DNA from 3 places in the Arthrobacter sp. TmtSoilC79 genome. Region 2 is predicted to be linked to each of the others. Evidence: predicted binding sites of a transcription regulator. Region 2 holds the regulator's gene; each other region holds the start of a gene.
What was found. The regulator HrcA, encoded in region 2, represses chaperone genes, less so after heat shock. The targets are predictions, from matches to a motif close to TTNGCACTCGNNNNNNNCGAGTGCNAA.

Region 1 (5,842 bases), 1.5 Mb from region 2:
TGGCCAAAGAGGCCTGATTCTCCGAAGAGCGTCGGCTCAAAATGTGGTCGGGAGCTGCGTTCACTCCTGGCAGGGCTGGAGGCTGCCCGGCCCTGCGCCGGCACCTGTACCGGAACCAGCGCCGGCGCCGGCGCTGGAACCCCTGCCTGCGTAAGGTTCTGCGGTCCGCCCTGCGCGGAGGTCTGCGTTCCACCCGGCGCGGAGGCTTTCACGAGCTCGTGGTCCTGCCCCTGCGCGCCCGGGAAGCCGGGGCCGCTCCGGTGCGCGACACCCTGCTGGAAGGCCGTCGCTGCAGCCCGTGCCCGCTCATCGGCTGCCTCGTTGAGGTCGTGCCCGGCATGTCCTTTGACCCATTCGAAGGTGTACTTGCGGCCAACTATCGCCTGGTCGATGTCCTTGAGAAGGTCCACGTTCAACACAGGCTTGCCGTCGGCTTTGCGCCAGCCTTTGCGTTTCCAGCCTGGCATCCACTTGCTGATGCAGTTGATGACGTACTGGCTGTCGCAAAGGATCAGCAGCTCTTCCTCCGGCACGTGCGCCGTGGATCGGAAGAGGTCCAGGACAGCCATGAGCTCACCCTGGTTGTTGGTGCCATGCGGCCAACCTCCTGCGCGCCAACAGGAGTCATCAACGTACCAGGCCCAACCGGCCGGCCCAGGATTGCCGAGGGCGGACCCGTCGGCGGCAGCAATAATCGTCATAACGTTAATCCTGCCAGACCCCACCGACACTGAATCCGTGATAACACCCAAGTAGGTGCAGTAGATGCCCTTTTGAGCGCTCTTAACGGCATGTACTGCTACCTACTTGGGTGCGCATAACAAAACAGCGGCCCCCACCAAAAGGTGGGGACCGCCGTCGTTTACTCTAAAGCGTGACGCCTGGGCGCTGTATTGCTACAGCAGAGGGGCTTAGAAGCCGCCCATGCCGCCCATGTCGTCGCCGCCGGGAGCCGGAGCGTTCTTCTCGGGCTTGTCAGCAACTACAGCCTCGGTGGTCAGGAAGAGACCAGCGATGGAAGCAGCGTTCTGGAGAGCCGAGCGGGTGACCTTTACGGGGTCGTTCACGCCGGCAGCCAGAAGGTCTTCGTAGACGCCCGTGGCAGCGTTCAGGCCGTGGCCCGAAGGCAGGCCGCGAACCTTGTCCACCACAACGCCCGGCTCGAGGCCGGCGTTGAAGGCGATCTGCTTCAGCGGAGCGTCGATGGCAACCTTGACGATGTTGGCACCGGTTGCCTCGTCACCTTCGAGGGTGAGGTTGGCGAATGCCTTGGCACCGGCCTGGATGAGGGCAACGCCACCACCGGCAACGATGCCTTCTTCAACGGCAGCCTTTGCGTTGCGGACTGCGTCCTCAATGCGGTGCTTGCGTTCCTTGAGCTCAACCTCGGTTGCGGCACCGGCTTTGATAACTGCAACGCCGCCGGCCAGCTTGGCCAGGCGCTCCTGCAGCTTCTCGCGGTCGTAGTCGGAATCGGAGTTCTCGATCTCAGCGCGGATCTGGGCCACGCGGCCTGCGATCTGCTCTGCGTCGCCGGCACCTTCAACGATGGTGGTCTCGTCCTTGGTGACAACAACCTTGCGGGCGGTGCCGAGGAGTTCGAGGCCGGCGTTTTCGAGCTTGAGGCCAACTTCTTCGGAGATGACCTGACCACCGGTGAGGATGGCGATGTCGGCCAGCTGTGCCTTGCGGCGGTCACCGAAGCCCGGAGCCTTGACGGCGACGGACTTGAAGGTGCCACGGATCTTGTTGACGATCAGGGTGGCCAGGGCCTCGCCCTCGATGTCTTCGGCGATGATCAGCAGCGGCTTGTTGGACTGCATGACCTTCTCCAGAACCGTGACGAGTTCCTTCACGTTGGAGATCTTGGAGTTGACGATCAGGATGTACGGGTCCTCGAGGACCGTTTCCTGGCGCTCAGCGTCGGTGACGAAGTAAGCGGAGATGTAACCCTTGTCGAAGCGCATGCCCTCGGTGAGTTCGAGCTCCAGGCCGAAGGTGTTGGATTCCTCGACCGTGATAACGCCTTCCTTGCCCACCTTGTCCAGGGCTTCGGCGATCAGGCTGCCGATTTCCGGGTCACCGGCGGAGATGGAAGCCGTAGCTGCGATCTCTTCCTTGGTTTCGATTTCCTTGGCGGAAGACAGCAGTTCGTTGATGACTGCCTCAACAGCCTTCTCGATGCCGCGCTTGAGGGACAGCGGGTCGGCGCCGGCGGCAACGTTGCGCAGGCCTTCCTTCACCAGTGCCTGGGCGAGGACGGTTGCAGTGGTAGTACCGTCGCCAGCGACGTCATCCGTCTTCTTGGCAACTTCCTTGACCAGTTCTGCACCGATCTTCTCGTAGGGGTCGTCCAGTTCGATCTCCTTGGCGATGGAAACACCATCGTTGGTGATCGTGGGGGCGCCCCACTTCTTTTCGAGGACGACGTTGCGTCCACGCGGGCCGAGGGTGACCTTGACGGCGTCTGCGAGGATGTTCAGGCCCCGCTCGAGGCCGCGGCGTGCCTCTTCATCAAATGCAATGATCTTGGCCATAACGGCGGTAGTCCTTTCGGGACAGTCGTTAAGAAGGTACCTGTCAGATGGGGTGCCCGCGACGGACGGTCCCTTGCCCGCGGCCTCTGTATGCCCCGCGCTCCGGACCTCACCCCACCAAGGTGTTTCTTGATCCTCCGCTGGAACGGACGCTGCCCAGCCCCGGAGTAAACCGGCCTGGACTTAGCAGTCGAACCATAGGAGTGCTAAATCAATAATTAGCACTCGGCCGGGGAGAGTGCAAGCAGAGATGCCATTTTGCTCTATAAACACAGGGCTTTCAGCCGAGGGCTGACCCGGATGCCGAGGGCTGACCCGGATGATGCGGAAGCCGGCCTGGCGCTACGCGACGCGCACGCCTTCGGCTTGCGGCCCCTTCTGCCCCTCGCCCAGTTCAAATTCGACCCGCTGGCCCTCTTCAAGGGCACGGAATCCGTCCATTTGAATGGATGACCAGTGCACAAAGACGTCGTCACCCGATTCATCCACTGTGATGAATCCGTAGCCTTTTTCGGCGTTGAACCATTTGACGGTTCCCAATGCCATGATGCCCACACTTTCGCAGTAGCCAAGACCGGTTGCCGGGATCTCCGTACCGGATCTAATCCACTGTAACCACAGTCACTCTGCCGGCGCTCCCACGGAGGGCCAGGGCATGGGTTTTGTTATTGAGGCTTAACCGAGTTGGGGCTTTGGGGCCTTGGGACGGGCCGGAGGGCTACTGGTAGCCAGGTCCTGCCACAACCACCAAGGGCTGCTGGATTTCAGGCGATTCAACAACCGACTGGATTCCCAGCAACGCGCCGAGCGCCTCGGCGTTGGCCTTCTGCCCGGGCGTGTTGTAGAAGATGACGGACGTCTGCTGCGGCAGTCCGCCCCAGTTGCCCACCGTGCCCAATGTCCAGCCATCTGCTTGCACCAGGCCGGCCACCCGGCCCGCCAAACCTGCAGTGCCTGCTCCGTTATAGACCGCGACGGGGGTGGTCTTGTCCACGGGAGCGGAAGATGTGGTTGCCGAAGGGCTCTCGGACGGGGCGGGTTCACTGGAAGCAGACGGCGCACTGCTGGATTCGCTCGGAGCAGCAGAAGGCGTCGCATCGCTTTGCTGAGGCGCCGGCGTCGAGACACTGGGCGCTGCAGTGGGAGCTACTACGCCGAGGTTTGGCAGGACCAGGAAGGCCACCAGTCCGAGGACCAGGGCCACCGCCCCAACGGTCAGGACCGGCCACAGTGTGGGACGCGCAGTCTCCTGGGCGTCACGGTGAACGCCCTGCCGGGAGGTGTTCTGCGGGACCTGGTCGAATTCGTCCTTGGCATATTTGGTCATGGTGAAGCGATGTCCTTGCTGGTTGCTGCTGACAGATCAGCCTGGCGATTTACGCGTCGGACCCCAAGCGACGTGCCGTCCGCGCGCGCTGGCGGGACGTACGTAGTCTACGCAATCTCTTGACGAGCATGGGATCGTGGGCCAACGCGTCTTCAGTATCGATCAGTGCGTTCAGGATCTGGTAATAGTGTGTAGCCGAGAGATCGAACAGCTCGCGGATCGCTTGTTCCTTGGCCCCTGAGTACTTCCACCACTGCCGTTCCAGGGCCAGCATCTGCTGGTCCCGTTCGCTGAGCGGCGAGTCGCTGCGGGTCCCGGCCGCAAGGTCTTGGAGGGCAAAACCACCTGACTGCGGCGCCATTGGTTCCGGTGCGGGCTCTGCCACGGCATACTCCTTCGACGCTTGTTGGGGAAAATGTCCTACCCCCATGTTACGGGCGAATAACAACGCTGTCATTCGCCAACACTGTCATTCGCCGGGCCGGGCACGCGCGGGAGACAATGGCGGAGTGAATGGCGAGGATGCACTCTTTGACCTTGAGCCGACCGACCTGGGGGAGGCCGGTTTCGCCGGGCTGCCCGATCGCCCGCTGGAAGAGCTGATGGCCCCGGACTGGGCCGACGCCCTCCGCCCTGTAGAAGGCCAGCTTCGCAGCGCCTTGGCCTTTGTGGCGGGCCAAGCCAAGAGCGGGGCCCACGTCCTTCCGGCCGCCAACAACCTTCTGCGCGCCTTCCAGCAACCGTTGGCCGACGTCAAAGTGCTGATCCTTGGGCAGGACCCGTACCCCACGCCGGGACACGCCGTCGGCCTTTCCTTTGCGGTGTCGCGGCAAACGCGACCCATCCCGCGAAGCCTGGCCAACATCTACCGCGAACTCCACGACGACCTTGGCCTGCCACCCCGGGTCCACGGCGACCTCAGCGCCTGGACGGATCAAGGCGTCCTGCTGCTGAACCGCGTCCTCAGCGTCAAAGCCGGAGATGCCGGCTCACATCGTGGCAAAGGATGGGAGGCCATCACGACGGCGGCAGTTACCGCCGTCGTCAACCGTACCGACGGCGCGGGGCACCGTAGTCCGTTGGTGGCCATTCTCTGGGGGAAGGACGCCGAGGGCGTCGTGCCGCTGCTCGAAGGAGCGCCCTCGATCGTCTCCGCCCACCCCAGTCCCCTCTCCGCTTCCCGCGGCTTCTTCGGTTCCAAGCCGTTCAGCCGCAGCAATGAGCTGCTTCTCGAACAGGGAGCCCACCCGGTCAACTGGGAACTGCCTGTCTTGTAACCGCTCGTCCTGAAACGCTCACTCACATCCCAAGCCCTTCAAACCCAACGCTCACTCACCTGGCTCCCGAAGCACTCGGGACATGCAAGAGGGTCCGGCCCAAGCACCTGGGACATGCAAGAGGGCGTGTAACCTTCGACTCATCCCCAGCAGACGTGCAGGTAATTAGCTTAGGCTTACCTATATGACTGCTCTCCCTGTCACTTCGTCCGCCACCCGCACAACACGCCCGCAGGTCAACCTGACAGTCCTGCGGAACGAACGCCTTTCACCACACATGGTGCGGATCGTGGCCGGCGGACCGGGCTTCGGCGACTACGCGAACAACCAGTACGTGGACCGCTACGTCAAGATCGTCTTCCCCCAGCCCGGCGTTGACTACCAGCTCCCCCTGGACCTGTGGGCCATCCGCGAGACCATGCCGCGGGAACTGTGGCCGCACACCCGGACCTACACCATCCGCTGGGTGGACCTGGAAGCCCGGGAGCTGGCCATTGATTTCGTGGTCCATGGCGATGAAGGCCTGGCAGGTCCGTGGGCAGCAGAGGCCAAACCCGGCGACTCGTTGGTCTTCACGGGTCCCGGTGGCGCTTACAACCCGGCCCCGGAAGCCGACTGGTACTTGTTCGCCGGCGATGACGCCGCGATCCCGGCCATCGCTGCCTGCGTGGAGGCCCTTGCCCCTGAGGCCCGCGGAACCG
Region 2 (5,842 bases):
AGCACTTCCCTGGGGACCGCAACACCAGAGGCCGCCCAGGCCTCAAGGACGGTCCGCAACGGGTTCTTGGCGTCTTCGTGCAAAATGATGGCGAGGTCGCTGGCGGCAACGGCTTTGGCCAAGGAGCCGGTTTCCACCATGGTCCTTACCTCGGGGATCCATGCCCGCCGTGCTTGCTTGGCCGCAGCCGCCACCACGGACTCCCACTTAGCATGGGCTTTTGCGGCACGGTCGGCCTTCCATCGAACAATGGAACGTTCTGACTGCCACGGAAGCACAGCATCTATTCCGAGTTCCGTAGCCGTCTCGATGGCCAGTTCGTCGCGATCGCCTTTGGCCAAAGCCTGGACCAGCACCAAACGGATGTCCGGCCTGTCTTCGAAGACGACGTCCGAGGCGGCGACTGTCAGGCCCGCGGGACCGGCCTCGGCCACCACGCCGGTCAGCCTCGCGCCGGATCCGTCGGCTATGTCAACGGGTTCTCCCACCCCAAGGCGTTTGACCGTGACGGCGTGCCGCGCCTCCGGACCTTCCAGCACGAAGGTGCCTCCGGGGCGTACGTCGTCAAGGCTTCCGGCGGAGGTGAAGAAGACGGGGTTGCTCACCGCTACAGGTTACCGAGCTTGTCCCGAAGCTTGGCGAACATGCCGCCGCTGGCCACGAGCTTGCCTTCGGTGAACTGCTCCCCGCGAAGTTTTGCGAGCTGCTGCAAAAGCTCTTCCTGGGCCGGATCCAGCTTGCTGGGTGTTTCGACATGGAGGTGTACCTTGAGGTCGCCGCGTCCGTATCCCCGCAGGTGCGTCACACCCAGACCCCGCAGGGTGATGATCTCGCCCGACTGGGTTCCGGCCTTGACGTCGATGTCCTGTGCGCCGTCGAACGTTTCGAGCTGCAACTCAGTGCCCAAGGCCGCGGCCGTCATAGGCACGCTGAGGGTGGCGTGGAGGTCGTCGCCTTCGCGCATGAACATGGAATCGTTGTTGACGCGGATCTCCACGTAGAGGTCGCCGGAGGGCCCACCCGCGGGGCCGGCTTCACCTTGGCCGGACAACTGGATACGCGTGCCGGTGGCAACACCGGCGGGAACCTTGATGGTCAGGGAGCGGCGGCTGCGGATACGGCCCTGTCCGTTGCACTCGTTGCACGGGTCCTTGATGACCGTGCCGAAGCCCTCACAGGATCCGCAAGGAGCTGCGGTCATGACCTGGCCAAGGATGGAGCGGACGGCTCGCTGGACCTGTCCGCTCCCGCCACATATGTCGCAGCGTTCCGGGTGGGTTCCCGGGCGGCAGCAACTGCCGTCACAGGTGGGACAGGTTACGGCTGTGTCCACTTCCAGCTTCTTGTTGACGCCAAAAACGGCGTCCTTAAGGTCGATCCGGACGCTGATGAGTGCGTCCTGGCCGCGTCGGACACGGGAGGCAGGCCCGCCATGACCACCGCCGCCCCCAAAGAAGGTGTCAAAGATGTCCTGGAACGCGAAGCCCTGGCCGGCGTAACCGCCACCATAGCCGTTGTCCGTTCCATTCTCGTTGCCGGTGGCATCGTAGACGCGGCGCTTCTGGGGATCGGACAGGACCTCATAAGCATGGGTCACGGCCTTGAACTGTTCCGCGACATCCTCTCCCGGGTTTACGTCCGGGTGGAGTTTCCGCGCCAACTTGCGGTACGCCTTTTTGATCTCTTCCCCGGTGGCTTCCGGCGAGACTCCCAAAACGTCATAGTGGCTGCTCAAAGTCGGTTTCTCTTCCTTGTTGTACTGCGGATGTTTCTTCGGACCGGCGTTCAGCCGCCGAGAATGCGTGAAAGGTAACGGGCCACGGCCCGGACTGCGGCCATGGTGGTTGGGTAATCCATGCGGGTCGGGCCCAGGATGCCCACCTTTGCACCGGAGCCGTAACCCGTGGCCACCACGGATGCTTCCGCCAGTCCGTCGTAGGGATTCTCCCGGCCGATGCTCACGGTGACGCCGCGGGGATCATCTCCCATATCCGACAACAACCGGAGCATCACAACTTGTTCCTCGAGGGCTTCAAGCACCGGACCGATACTCAACGGGAAGTCCACATTGGACCTGGCGAGGTTGGCTGTACCGGCCATGAGGATACGTTCTTCGCGGCTGTTGTCACTGAGGGCCTGCAGCCCGTTCGCCAACGTTTGGGCCAGTCCCCGAAGCTCCGGCGGGCACAGGGCAACCACCGACGGCAGGACTTGCGGCAACAGGGCCAATTGCGTTCCGGCGATGCTTCCCAGGAAGCGCGACCTCAGTTGCATCAAAGCGTCGTCGCCCACGGCCGAACCGGTTTCAATGACCTTCTGGCCGACGCTGCCAGTATCGGCAATCAACACCACCAACACCTGTTGGGGGGCCAACAACACAAACTCAACGTGCCGCACCAGGGCGCGGTTCGAGTGTGGATACTGCACGACGGCGACCTGGTTGGTCAGTTGCGACAGGAGCCTGACGGTACGCTCCAGGATGTCGTCGACATCATCAGGGCCTTCAAGCAACGAATGGATGGCTCTCCGCTCGGCTGCTGAGAGGGGCTTAACCTGGGAGATGCGATCGACAAACAGTCGATAGCCCTTGTCGGTTGGAATGCGGCCGGCACTGGTATGGGGCGCTGCTATGAGGCCTTCTTCTTCAAGAACTGCCATGTCATTGCGGATGGTGGCGCTTGAAACACCAAGATGATGCCGTTCCACAAGGGCCTTTGATCCCACAGGCTCCCGCGAATGTACGTAATCTTCAACGATGGCACGCAGTACTTCCAATTTGCGCGGCTCACTCATTGCTCCACCTCCTGACAACTGCCATGGCCACCGGGGCCGGGTCCACTTAGCACTCAACATGCCCAAGTGCTAACCAGTCTAGTATGAGCCACCCCGTTGCTAGCATTGAACTTTCCCGGTCCAGCCCGATACAAACCAACCCGGCACAAAAATTACCCAGCAAAAAAGGTAGGAATTCCTTGGCATTCGACACGTGGGGTCCCCAGGACCTGTCAGCTCCTGCCAAACGTCAGCTGCCGGAGGTAGCAGTCCAGCGCGGGATGGTCCTTGAGGACGTCCAGTCGGGATGGGTGGGCGAAGTCACCCGCGTCGAAAAAACCGGCGGCATGCACATCGTGGCCCTTGAAGACAGGCGGGGCAAGACCAAGTCTTTCCAGCTTGGTTTCGGCTTCCTGCTTGAGGGGCAACCCATCCGGTTGATGCCCCCGGCCCCGCGCCAAGCGCCGTCGGCTGTCAGTAACGGGCGCACTGCTTCGGGTTCGGTACGGGTTCAGGGACACCGGGCACAGGTGGCCAAAGCCAGCCGTATCTGGGTGGAAGGCAAGCACGACGCCGAACTCGTCGAGAAGGTCTGGGGTGACGATCTCCGGGTAGAGGGCATAGTGGTGGAGCCCTTGCACGGTGTGGATGACCTCAAGTCTGCGATCTCCGCATTCAACCCCGGCCCCGGTCGACGCCTCGGCATCCTGGTGGACCACCTTGTGGACGGTTCCAAGGAATCACGGATCGCCGCTGACGCCATGACGGTTCCCGGAGCAGCAGGCAACGTCCTCATTGTTGGACATCCCTACATCGATGTGTGGCAGGCCATCAGACCCAAAGTGCTGGGCATTGAGGCCTGGCCGTCAGTGCCCCGCGGGACTGACTGGAAGACCGGGATTCTCTCTGCTTTCGGCTGGCCACACGAGAGCGCTGAGGACGTGGGCCTCGGCTGGCAGCGACTCCTTGGCGCCGTCCGAAGCTACGCCGATCTTGAAGCTTCACTGCTGGGCCGGGTGGAGGAAGTCATCGACTTCCTCACTGTTCCGTGACGTTGCCCCCAAAGCAGCAGCAAGTAACGTGTCATCTAGGCGTTTGTCCTGTGAAGCTGGTCGGGGCCGGTATTCTGGGACAGCAACACCGCAGCATCTTTACAGTAAAGGGAACACACCGTGGCAGAGAACGCTCCTGAAGAACCGGGCAGCGCCGCAGGCCAGCCCCAGTACCATGGCGCGCCTGCAAACGCGCTGCCTTTGACTGCCAGCGAGGACAGGCAGTGGGCTACTTTGGCACACTTCGGCGGCATTCTGGGTTGCCTGCCCTCGCTGCTGATCTACCTGATCTTCCGCGACCGCGGACCGTTCACGGCGCAGGAATCCAAGGAAGCGTTGAACTTCACCCTGCCTCCAACCATCGCCGCCGTTGTGGCGAACATCCTGGTGCTGCTGCCGGTGGTGGGCAACATCTTCGCCGTGATCGCCACCGGCATCTGGGTAGCCTTGACCTGCTTCTCAGTCTCGGCCGGAATCAGGGTCAACCATGGCCAACCGCACCGCTACAAGATCAACCTGCGCTGGGTTAAGTAACCCACCACGCCGCTGCCCGGCCAGGAGCTGGCCGGGTGCGAAAGCGTCAGCCGGGCAAACAGGCATCAGCTGGGCAACCAGGCATCAGTCGGGAAGAATCCTGCGGACCACGGCGTCCGCCAAGAGGCGGCCCTTCAGCGTAAGGATCAGGCGGCCCTTGAAGGCCTGCACGGGATCCACCAGTCCGTCGGCGATCAGCCCGGCCATTGCATGGCGCCCCACCGCGTCCAGGGCATCTACTGACAACCCTGTGCCAAGTCGGGCTTCGAGCATGATCCGTTCGACTTCCCGGGTTTCGGCATCCAGTGTTTCCCGGCCCGCTGCCGGCGAGCTTCCGTTGCCCAAACGTCCGGCATACGCCGAAGGATGCTTCACGTTCCACCAGCGGACACCCCCAACGTGGGAGTGCGCTCCAGGGCCGACGCCCCACCAGTCGTCACCGCGCCAGTAGGCCAGGTTGTGCCTGCATGCCTGCTCCGGAGTCCGGGACCAGTTGCTGACCTCGTACCAGTCCAGGCCGGCTTTGGAAATCAATTCATCGGCCAACTCGTATTTGGCCGCGTGATCGTCGTCGTCGATTCCGGGTACCTCACCGCGGCGGATCTGGGCCGCGAGTTTGGTGCCGTCTTCGACGATCAATGCGTAGGCACTGATGTGATCGGGCTGATAGGAAAGAGCCGTCTCGAGGGACAACCGCCAGTCCTCCATGGACTCCCCCGGCGTACCGTAAATGAGGTCCAGACTCACTGCGAGCCCGGCCTCTCGGGCCCACTGGACCACCAGCGGCACCCGGCTGGGGCTGTGCGTGCGGTCAAGGACCTTCAGCACGTGCGGTACCGCTGACTGCATGCCGAAGGAGACCCGGGTGAAGCCGGCATCGGCCAGCACTTTCAAGGACTCAGGGGTCACCGAGTCGGGATTGGCTTCGGTGGTTACCTCGGCTCCGGGCTCAAGCCCCCAGTGGTTGACCGCGGAGCGCAGAATCAGGGCCAGGTCTTCGGCAGGGAGGAGCGTGGGCGTGCCCCCGCCAAAGAAAACGGTACTCATTGGGCGCCGTGGCAGCCCTGAGGCCTCCAGCGCAATAGCCGCGAAGCCAAGCTCGGACACTGCTGTTGAAGCGTAGGCATCCTGCGAGGCCCCACCACCGAGCTCGGTGGCCGTGTAGGTGTTGAAGTCACAGTAGCCGCATCGAACGGCGCAAAACGGGATATGGACGTAGAGCCCGAACTTACGGTGCTCGACGCCGGCCAGCACCTGCGGCGGAAGAAGTCCGTCCGCAGGTGCTGGATCGCCCAAAGGTAGGACGCTGGGCATCTACTTCTTGGCCTTGTCCTTGGACTCGTCGGTGGTCAGGGCTGCGATGAATGCCTCCTGGGGCACCTCAACGCGGCCCACCATCTTCATGCGCTTCTTGCCTTCCTTCTGCTTTTCCAGAAGTTTGCGCTTACGGGTGATGTCACCGCCGTAGCACTTGGCAAGAACGT
Region 3 (5,842 bases), 640 kb from region 2:
AAGATTGCCCATGCACGGACCTTCAGCGTTGCCGTGGAGCCGCCGGTTGCCGGCGTTGCAAGCCACGAGAATGTCGACAGCGCCTTCAAAGCACTGGCAAGGGTCCTGCCAACCTGGCAGCTGAACTGGGTGTACCGGGCGGTGGACGAGGACCTGATCCTTCAGCTGAGCAAAAACTATTACGACGGGGGCCTGCGCCGCCTGCCCGACGGGAACTCCGTCACAGGGTTGGACCGCTCCATCCTGGTGGAGTACATTCCCGATGGCACTGGCCTTCCCGGGGCTGACCACGAGGGCGTCGAATCCGTGACAGCAGAGGTCAACCGCGTGGTGGACCTTGTGTTCGAACACGCCAGGCTGCGGCCCCGCACGTCGTTGGCGGTTGTGACGGCCAGCCTGCGCCATGCTGCCCGCATCGGCGAGGCGATCAGGCTGCAACTGCCCAACCATCCGTTGCTGTCCACCTTCTTTGGCGCCGGCCCTGAGTCTTTCCGTGTGGTGGACCTGGAGCGTGCCCAAGGCCTGGTGAGGGACCACGTGATCTTCTCCCTCGGATACGGGCGCACCCCGCACGGCCGGGCACTGCACTCTTTCGGGCCGCTGTCCGCTGAGGGTGGCCGTAACCGGTTCGCCTTGGCCATGACCCGTGCACGGCGTTCGATGCATGTCCTGAGCTGCTTCCGTCCCGAGGACCTTGACCTTGACCGGCTGGCTCACGGCGCCGTGGACTTCTACGAGCTGCTGGACAGGGAGCTTTCGGGAAACAGCAATCTTGGTACCCCCGCTTCCCGTGCGGTTGCCAGTGAGCAGGCTCTTGGCGAGGATCCTTTGGTGGCTGACCTTGGAGAACGACTGAGGGCCCGCGGTGCCCGTGTATGGCATCTCTATGATGGCGTGCTGGACATTGCTGCTGCCGCTGATCCCGTTCATACGATTGGCCGGGAGGGAGCGGAAATCCCCACACCCGTTGCCATCGAATCCGATGGAACCGAGCGCTATCGCCGGATGAGTGTCCGCGAACGCAGCCGGCTGCGTCCGCAACTGCTGGAGCGCATGGGGTGGCGGTACATGTCCCTGTGGACCATTGAGGTCTTCACGGATCCTTCATCCTGCGCGGATCGCATCGGTTCGTACCTTGGGCTGGAGAACCACATTCCGCGGTCGACGTCGCCGGAGCATGGCTTCCTGGACATGGACGTTGAACAATTGAGTGCGGACAAAGGGCAGCCCACATTTGCTCCGAGTCCGGCACGGGAGGACCAGGTTCAGCCTGGCGAAGCTGCCGGAAACGAAGACAGCTACGCAGACAACGGGAAAGAAGCAGTACTGATGGAACAAGCAACCGGTCCCGAAGACGAGGTTGGGGTCGAATCTGCCGAACCGGCCGCCGATGCCGATGATGAGGCTTCGGAGGCCAGGAGTGCGGCAGCCAAGCCCGGCGTGAGTGGCATTCTTCCCACCAAAGCCGCGGAAGATGATCCCCGCCGATGGGGAGACGAGTCCGGCTACGACCATGAGCAGTGGTTGAAGGAACAAAAGCCTCCGCACTGGGGCTGATCTTCCGCCACCATGTGGATCGCCCGTCACGGGGTGACCAGAACAAAGAAAAGCTTGCCTTGCGTAGATGCGCCGGCAAGCTTTTCTGCTTGTTGGGGATCCGCGGCTACCACCACAAGTCCTTCGGTGTCGTTGGTGCCCAACCATTCGCCGGCTTTGCCGCCGTGTGCTGAGGTCCAGAGCACAGGTACCGGACCTGCCAGTACCTGGGTTTGCCGTGATTCGTCGTAGGAACCGGACGATGTCAGGACCACGGTGACCAACTGGCCGGGGGAGAGCAGCTGGATGGAGGACGGGTCGGCCATCCGCAGGGGAACGGCCGCCGTGCCCACCGGTGATCCGGTGAGGAGCCCGGGGCCCAGAAGGCTGGATTCCGTGGGAATCTGACCCCGGTTCAAAGGTGCAGCCAACTGGCGGCCAACAAGGGCCCCGCCATCCGAGATCGCCCCGGTGAGGGCGAAGTCACGGGGTATGCCCATGGTGGTGAAGTCAGACTCAGCGAGAGTAGCTCCCGTTGGGAGGTCGCGGGCGGCCACCAAAACGCTGACCTGCAGCTCCGGGGCCGGGGTCAGTTGTTGGACTGCGATGCCGGCGGCCAAGCACAGCAGGAGGGCAACGGTGAGGCGCCTGTTCCGGGCAATCCACGAGCCAATCCTTCGCCGCCTGCCCCGAGGGGTGGAATGATCCGGCGGGCGATGGAACCTCGTGGGCATGTTACGGCCCGGAGATTGGTGCCCAGGATTCGCGGAGGGAACCGGGCGCGAAGGACCGGTGGTTGCTGACGCTGATCGACGGGCGCGGGCAAGGAGGGCGCTTCGAGACTGTTGTGGCATGACGCCACGCTAGCCACGCGCCGGCACACCTGACAGGGACCCAGCGGCGTATGTGGAAAAGGTGGGGACTCAGCTCGCAGCAGCTGCGGGGGCAGGGGTGGCTGCAGGCGCAGAAGATGCCGCAGCGGGTGCTGCCGGTGCCGCTGAGACGGTGCTTCCCTTGGCGTCACGGGAATCAGTCCGGTAGAAACCTGAGCCCTTGAAGACGACGCCGACGCTGTTGAACTTCTTGCGAAGGGCGCCTTTGCACTCAGGGCACTCCGTCAGGGAGCTGTCAGAGAATGACTGGACGATGTCAAAGGCATGGTCACAGTCTTTGCAGGCGTATGCGTATGTGGGCACTGAGTTCCTCCTTCAGGACAAAGTTCAGGTCCTGTGCAGCGTGGCGAAGATTTTACTTCGCATTAGCAGTCGCAGGGCCTGAGTGCCAATTCTATCATCCGGCTCCGTCCGATGCGCCAGCAGATGTGCCGGACCTCACCAGCAGGCAGTGTCCTCAGGCTGTTCTTCCAGCGGTGCCCGGGTCCGCCGTTCTGCTGTCCTCTGCCCGGCTGTGGAGTTTGACCACGCCGGCTGGCGTCAACACCTCCCGCACGGGGCGGTCGAAGGCTTCGGCGGGAATCGAACCTTCCGGCAAGAGGTCGTCGTCGTACACCACCGCAATGGTGGGCGGCCGCGAGCCCGAAGTGTCCAGGCCCTGGAGGAGCCGATCGTAGTAGCCCCCGCCCTGGCCAATCCGGTTGCCATCCCTGTCCACAGCCGTGGCGGGCATGAAGATTCCGGCGGCTCCTGCCACAACCTGGCTTTCCAGGCGTTCACCCTCGGGTTCGTCAATAGGGGCATAGGACGAACGGACAAAGACGGTGGACGGCGTCCAGTAGACCCAGCTCAACTGCCTGCCGGGCTCGCAAACGGGAAGGAGGATCCGGTGCCCTGCCTCGTACAGGGAGTGGATGAGGGGCATGGTGGGCGGCTCAAATGCGACGCCCACGTAGACGGCAAAAGTGGCCGGTGCGCCGGAAGTGGCTGCTGCGGCCCATGCCGTTCCATGCTGTGCAAGGGACGTGCCTGCGGCGGCAATCTGCTCGGGGGTGAGGCCCCGCCGGTGGAGGCGCCGGGTGCTGCGGATGTCTTCCTTCGATGCCATGGGTGTCCGATCGTGAGGTTCGCCTGGTGCTGGTCCGGCAACAGAAGCTGCCGTCGGGTCCACAGAAAAGTCTTCCCGGCGCGGCGAGGGTTTAGCCGATGATGTGTTCCTTCCGTTACATTAGTCCGGTGACTCTCGATAACAATGCTGTCCGTAAGGCCGTCATCCCCGCAGCGGGTCTTGGCACCCGGTTCCTGCCTGCAACAAAGGCGATGCCGAAGGAAATGCTGCCCGTGGTTGACAAGCCAGCCATCCAGTACGTCGTCGAAGAAGCGGTCAAGGTTGGCCTGCACGACGTCCTGATGATCACCGGGCGCAGCAAGCGCGCCCTGGAGGATCATTTCGACCGCGTGCCGGCGCTGGAAGCGACGCTGGCTGAAAAGGGCGATACCGCCAAGCTTGAGGCCATCCAGTCCGCCACCAACCTCGGTGACATCCACTACGTCCGCCAAGGCGACCCCAACGGCCTCGGCCATGCAGTCCTTCGTGCAAAGCAGCACGTCGGCCACGAGCCCTTTGCGGTTCTCCTGGGTGATGACCTCATTGACGCCCGCGACAACCTCCTGAGCGACATGATCGCCGTCCAGCAGAAGACCGGCGGGTCCGTGGTTGCGCTCATCGAGGTGGAACCCTCCAAGATCAGCGCCTACGGTTGCGCCGACGTCGAAGAGATCGGCGAGGACGGCTACGTCCGCATCAAGCAGCTCGTGGAGAAGCCTTCCCCGGAAGAAGCGCCGTCCAACCTTGCCGTGATCGGGCGCTACGTGCTGCACCCGGCCGTGTTTGACGTCCTGGAGAATACAGCTCCGGGCCGTGGCGGGGAGATCCAGCTGACTGACGCCCTCGAGGTCCTTGCGGCCGGTGAAGGTGAAGGCTACGGCGTGTACGGCGTTGTCTTCCGGGGCCGCCGTTACGACACCGGCGATAAACTCAGCTACCTCAAGGCCTGCATCGAGCTTGCCTGCGAACGCGAGGACCTTGGTCCTGAACTGCGTGAGTGGCTGCCGACCTTCACTGCCTCGCTTCCCAAGTAACCTCAGGATGTACGGCTCTGCGATCTGGCCGGTGACGCTGGAAAGCGGAGACCTGCTTCTTCGCCCCATCCGATACCGCGATAAGCGGGAGTGGTCCGAAGTCCGTTCGCGGAACAGCGAATGGCTTGCTCCCTGGGAGGCGTCCAACCCGGCACCGGGTGGGCGCCTGCCCAGCTATCGGCAGATGGTGGCCTCGCTGAACTACCAGGCGCGCCAGTCCACTGCGTTGCCTTTCCTCATTGTTGAAAGGACCCCGGGATTCCGGGAGCCGCTCATCGTCGGGCAGCTGACCGTTTCTTCCATTATTTGGGGATCGGCCATGATGGCCACGCTGGGTTACTGGGTGGATAAGGGCCGGGCGGGGCAGGGTATTGCTCCGACAGCGGTGGCCATGGCAACCGATCACTGCTTCAAGGTGTTGGGCCTTCACCGGATGGAAATCAACATCAGGCCCGAAAACAAACCCAGCTTGCGGGTAGTTGAGAAGCTCGGTTTCCGCGATGAGGGGTATCGGGAACGGTACCTGCACATCAACGGCGAATGGGCTGACCACCGCTCCTTCGCCTTGACAGCGGACGAGGTTCCTGAAGGCCTGCTACGTCGGTGGCTCAGGGGATAAACGGGCAGGTCATGGGCCGTTTTGTCCGTATATCCAGTCATTTGCGGACTCGACGACGACACACCGGCCGCAATGCCGGTGCACCCGGTGATTTGCTTCTACGGTTTTGAATGTGGACTTCCCTCTCAGCAGCTCAGTGATACTCGTGGTCACTGTTGCGCTGTGGATGGTCTGGGTGGCGCCCTACGTTCTCCGGAACAGGCGCCAACAGGTCCAAACGGCCACTGTTCCAGCAGAGGCGATCGACGACGAACCAGACGAACCGCAGGCAGGGGTGGTACTGACTTTGGCACCTCAGCAGGAGAAACCGATGGAGACCATGCACAGCAAAGCACAGGCGTCGCCCCAGGAATCCCGCGTGGCTGAATCGTCGCTCCGGCCAGCGCCCACCACTCCCTTCACCATCCGCTATGCCCGCCTGACCTTGGCGTTGGCAGGGCTTGCCTTGCTGGTGACTGCGGCGGTTTCGGGCATCCTCCTCATTTTCGGTGCGGGGTCGTTCTGGCTGCCGTTGGTGTCCTTCATTGGTGCGGTCCTCGCTGTCGTGACTTTGCGCAAGCTCGCCCTCAGGGATCTTCGCGAACGCCGGGCCCGCCGCGCCGCACAGGCAGCGCCCATCCCGACGCCCGCACGCTACTTGCCGAAGGAACCG

Region 1: groL (chaperonin GroEL) is a predicted target of HrcA. The motif match lies at 2,721-2,747, and genes of this name have one in related genera.
Region 3: AC6JA3_RS06995 (FmdB family zinc ribbon protein) is a predicted target of HrcA. The motif match lies at 2,795-2,821, and genes of this name have one in related genera.

Annotation. Positions count from the first base shown of each region.
Region 1 is NZ_AP046051.1:3,635,640-3,641,481, forward strand. It holds gene AC6JA3_RS16560 (RNase H family protein) at 1-701, opposite strand, end outside; gene groL (chaperonin GroEL) at 912-2,537, opposite strand; gene AC6JA3_RS16570 (cold-shock protein) at 2,880-3,083, opposite strand; gene AC6JA3_RS16575 (LytR C-terminal domain-containing protein) at 3,256-3,864, opposite strand; gene AC6JA3_RS16580 (DUF3263 domain-containing protein) at 3,914-4,249, opposite strand; gene AC6JA3_RS16585 (uracil-DNA glycosylase) at 4,374-5,141, shown strand; gene AC6JA3_RS16590 (siderophore-interacting protein) at 5,326-5,842, shown strand, end outside.
Region 2 is NZ_AP046051.1:2,148,354-2,154,195, reverse strand. It holds gene AC6JA3_RS10015 (16S rRNA (uracil(1498)-N(3))-methyltransferase) at 1-605, opposite strand, end outside; gene dnaJ (molecular chaperone DnaJ) at 608-1,735, opposite strand; gene hrcA (heat-inducible transcriptional repressor HrcA) at 1,786-2,793, opposite strand; gene AC6JA3_RS10000 (DUF3097 domain-containing protein) at 2,973-3,824, shown strand; gene AC6JA3_RS09995 (DUF4870 domain-containing protein) at 3,945-4,358, shown strand; gene hemW (radical SAM family heme chaperone HemW) at 4,443-5,672, opposite strand; gene lepA (translation elongation factor 4) at 5,673-5,842, opposite strand, start outside.
Region 3 is NZ_AP046051.1:1,505,068-1,510,909, forward strand. It holds gene AC6JA3_RS06985 (AAA family ATPase) at 1-1,557, shown strand, start outside; gene cpaB (Flp pilus assembly protein CpaB) at 1,584-2,390, opposite strand; gene AC6JA3_RS06995 (FmdB family zinc ribbon protein) at 2,460-2,732, opposite strand; gene AC6JA3_RS07000 (5-formyltetrahydrofolate cyclo-ligase) at 2,887-3,537, opposite strand; gene galU (UTP--glucose-1-phosphate uridylyltransferase GalU) at 3,636-4,571, shown strand; gene AC6JA3_RS07010 (GNAT family N-acetyltransferase) at 4,579-5,190, shown strand; gene AC6JA3_RS07015 (hypothetical protein) at 5,336-5,842, shown strand, end outside.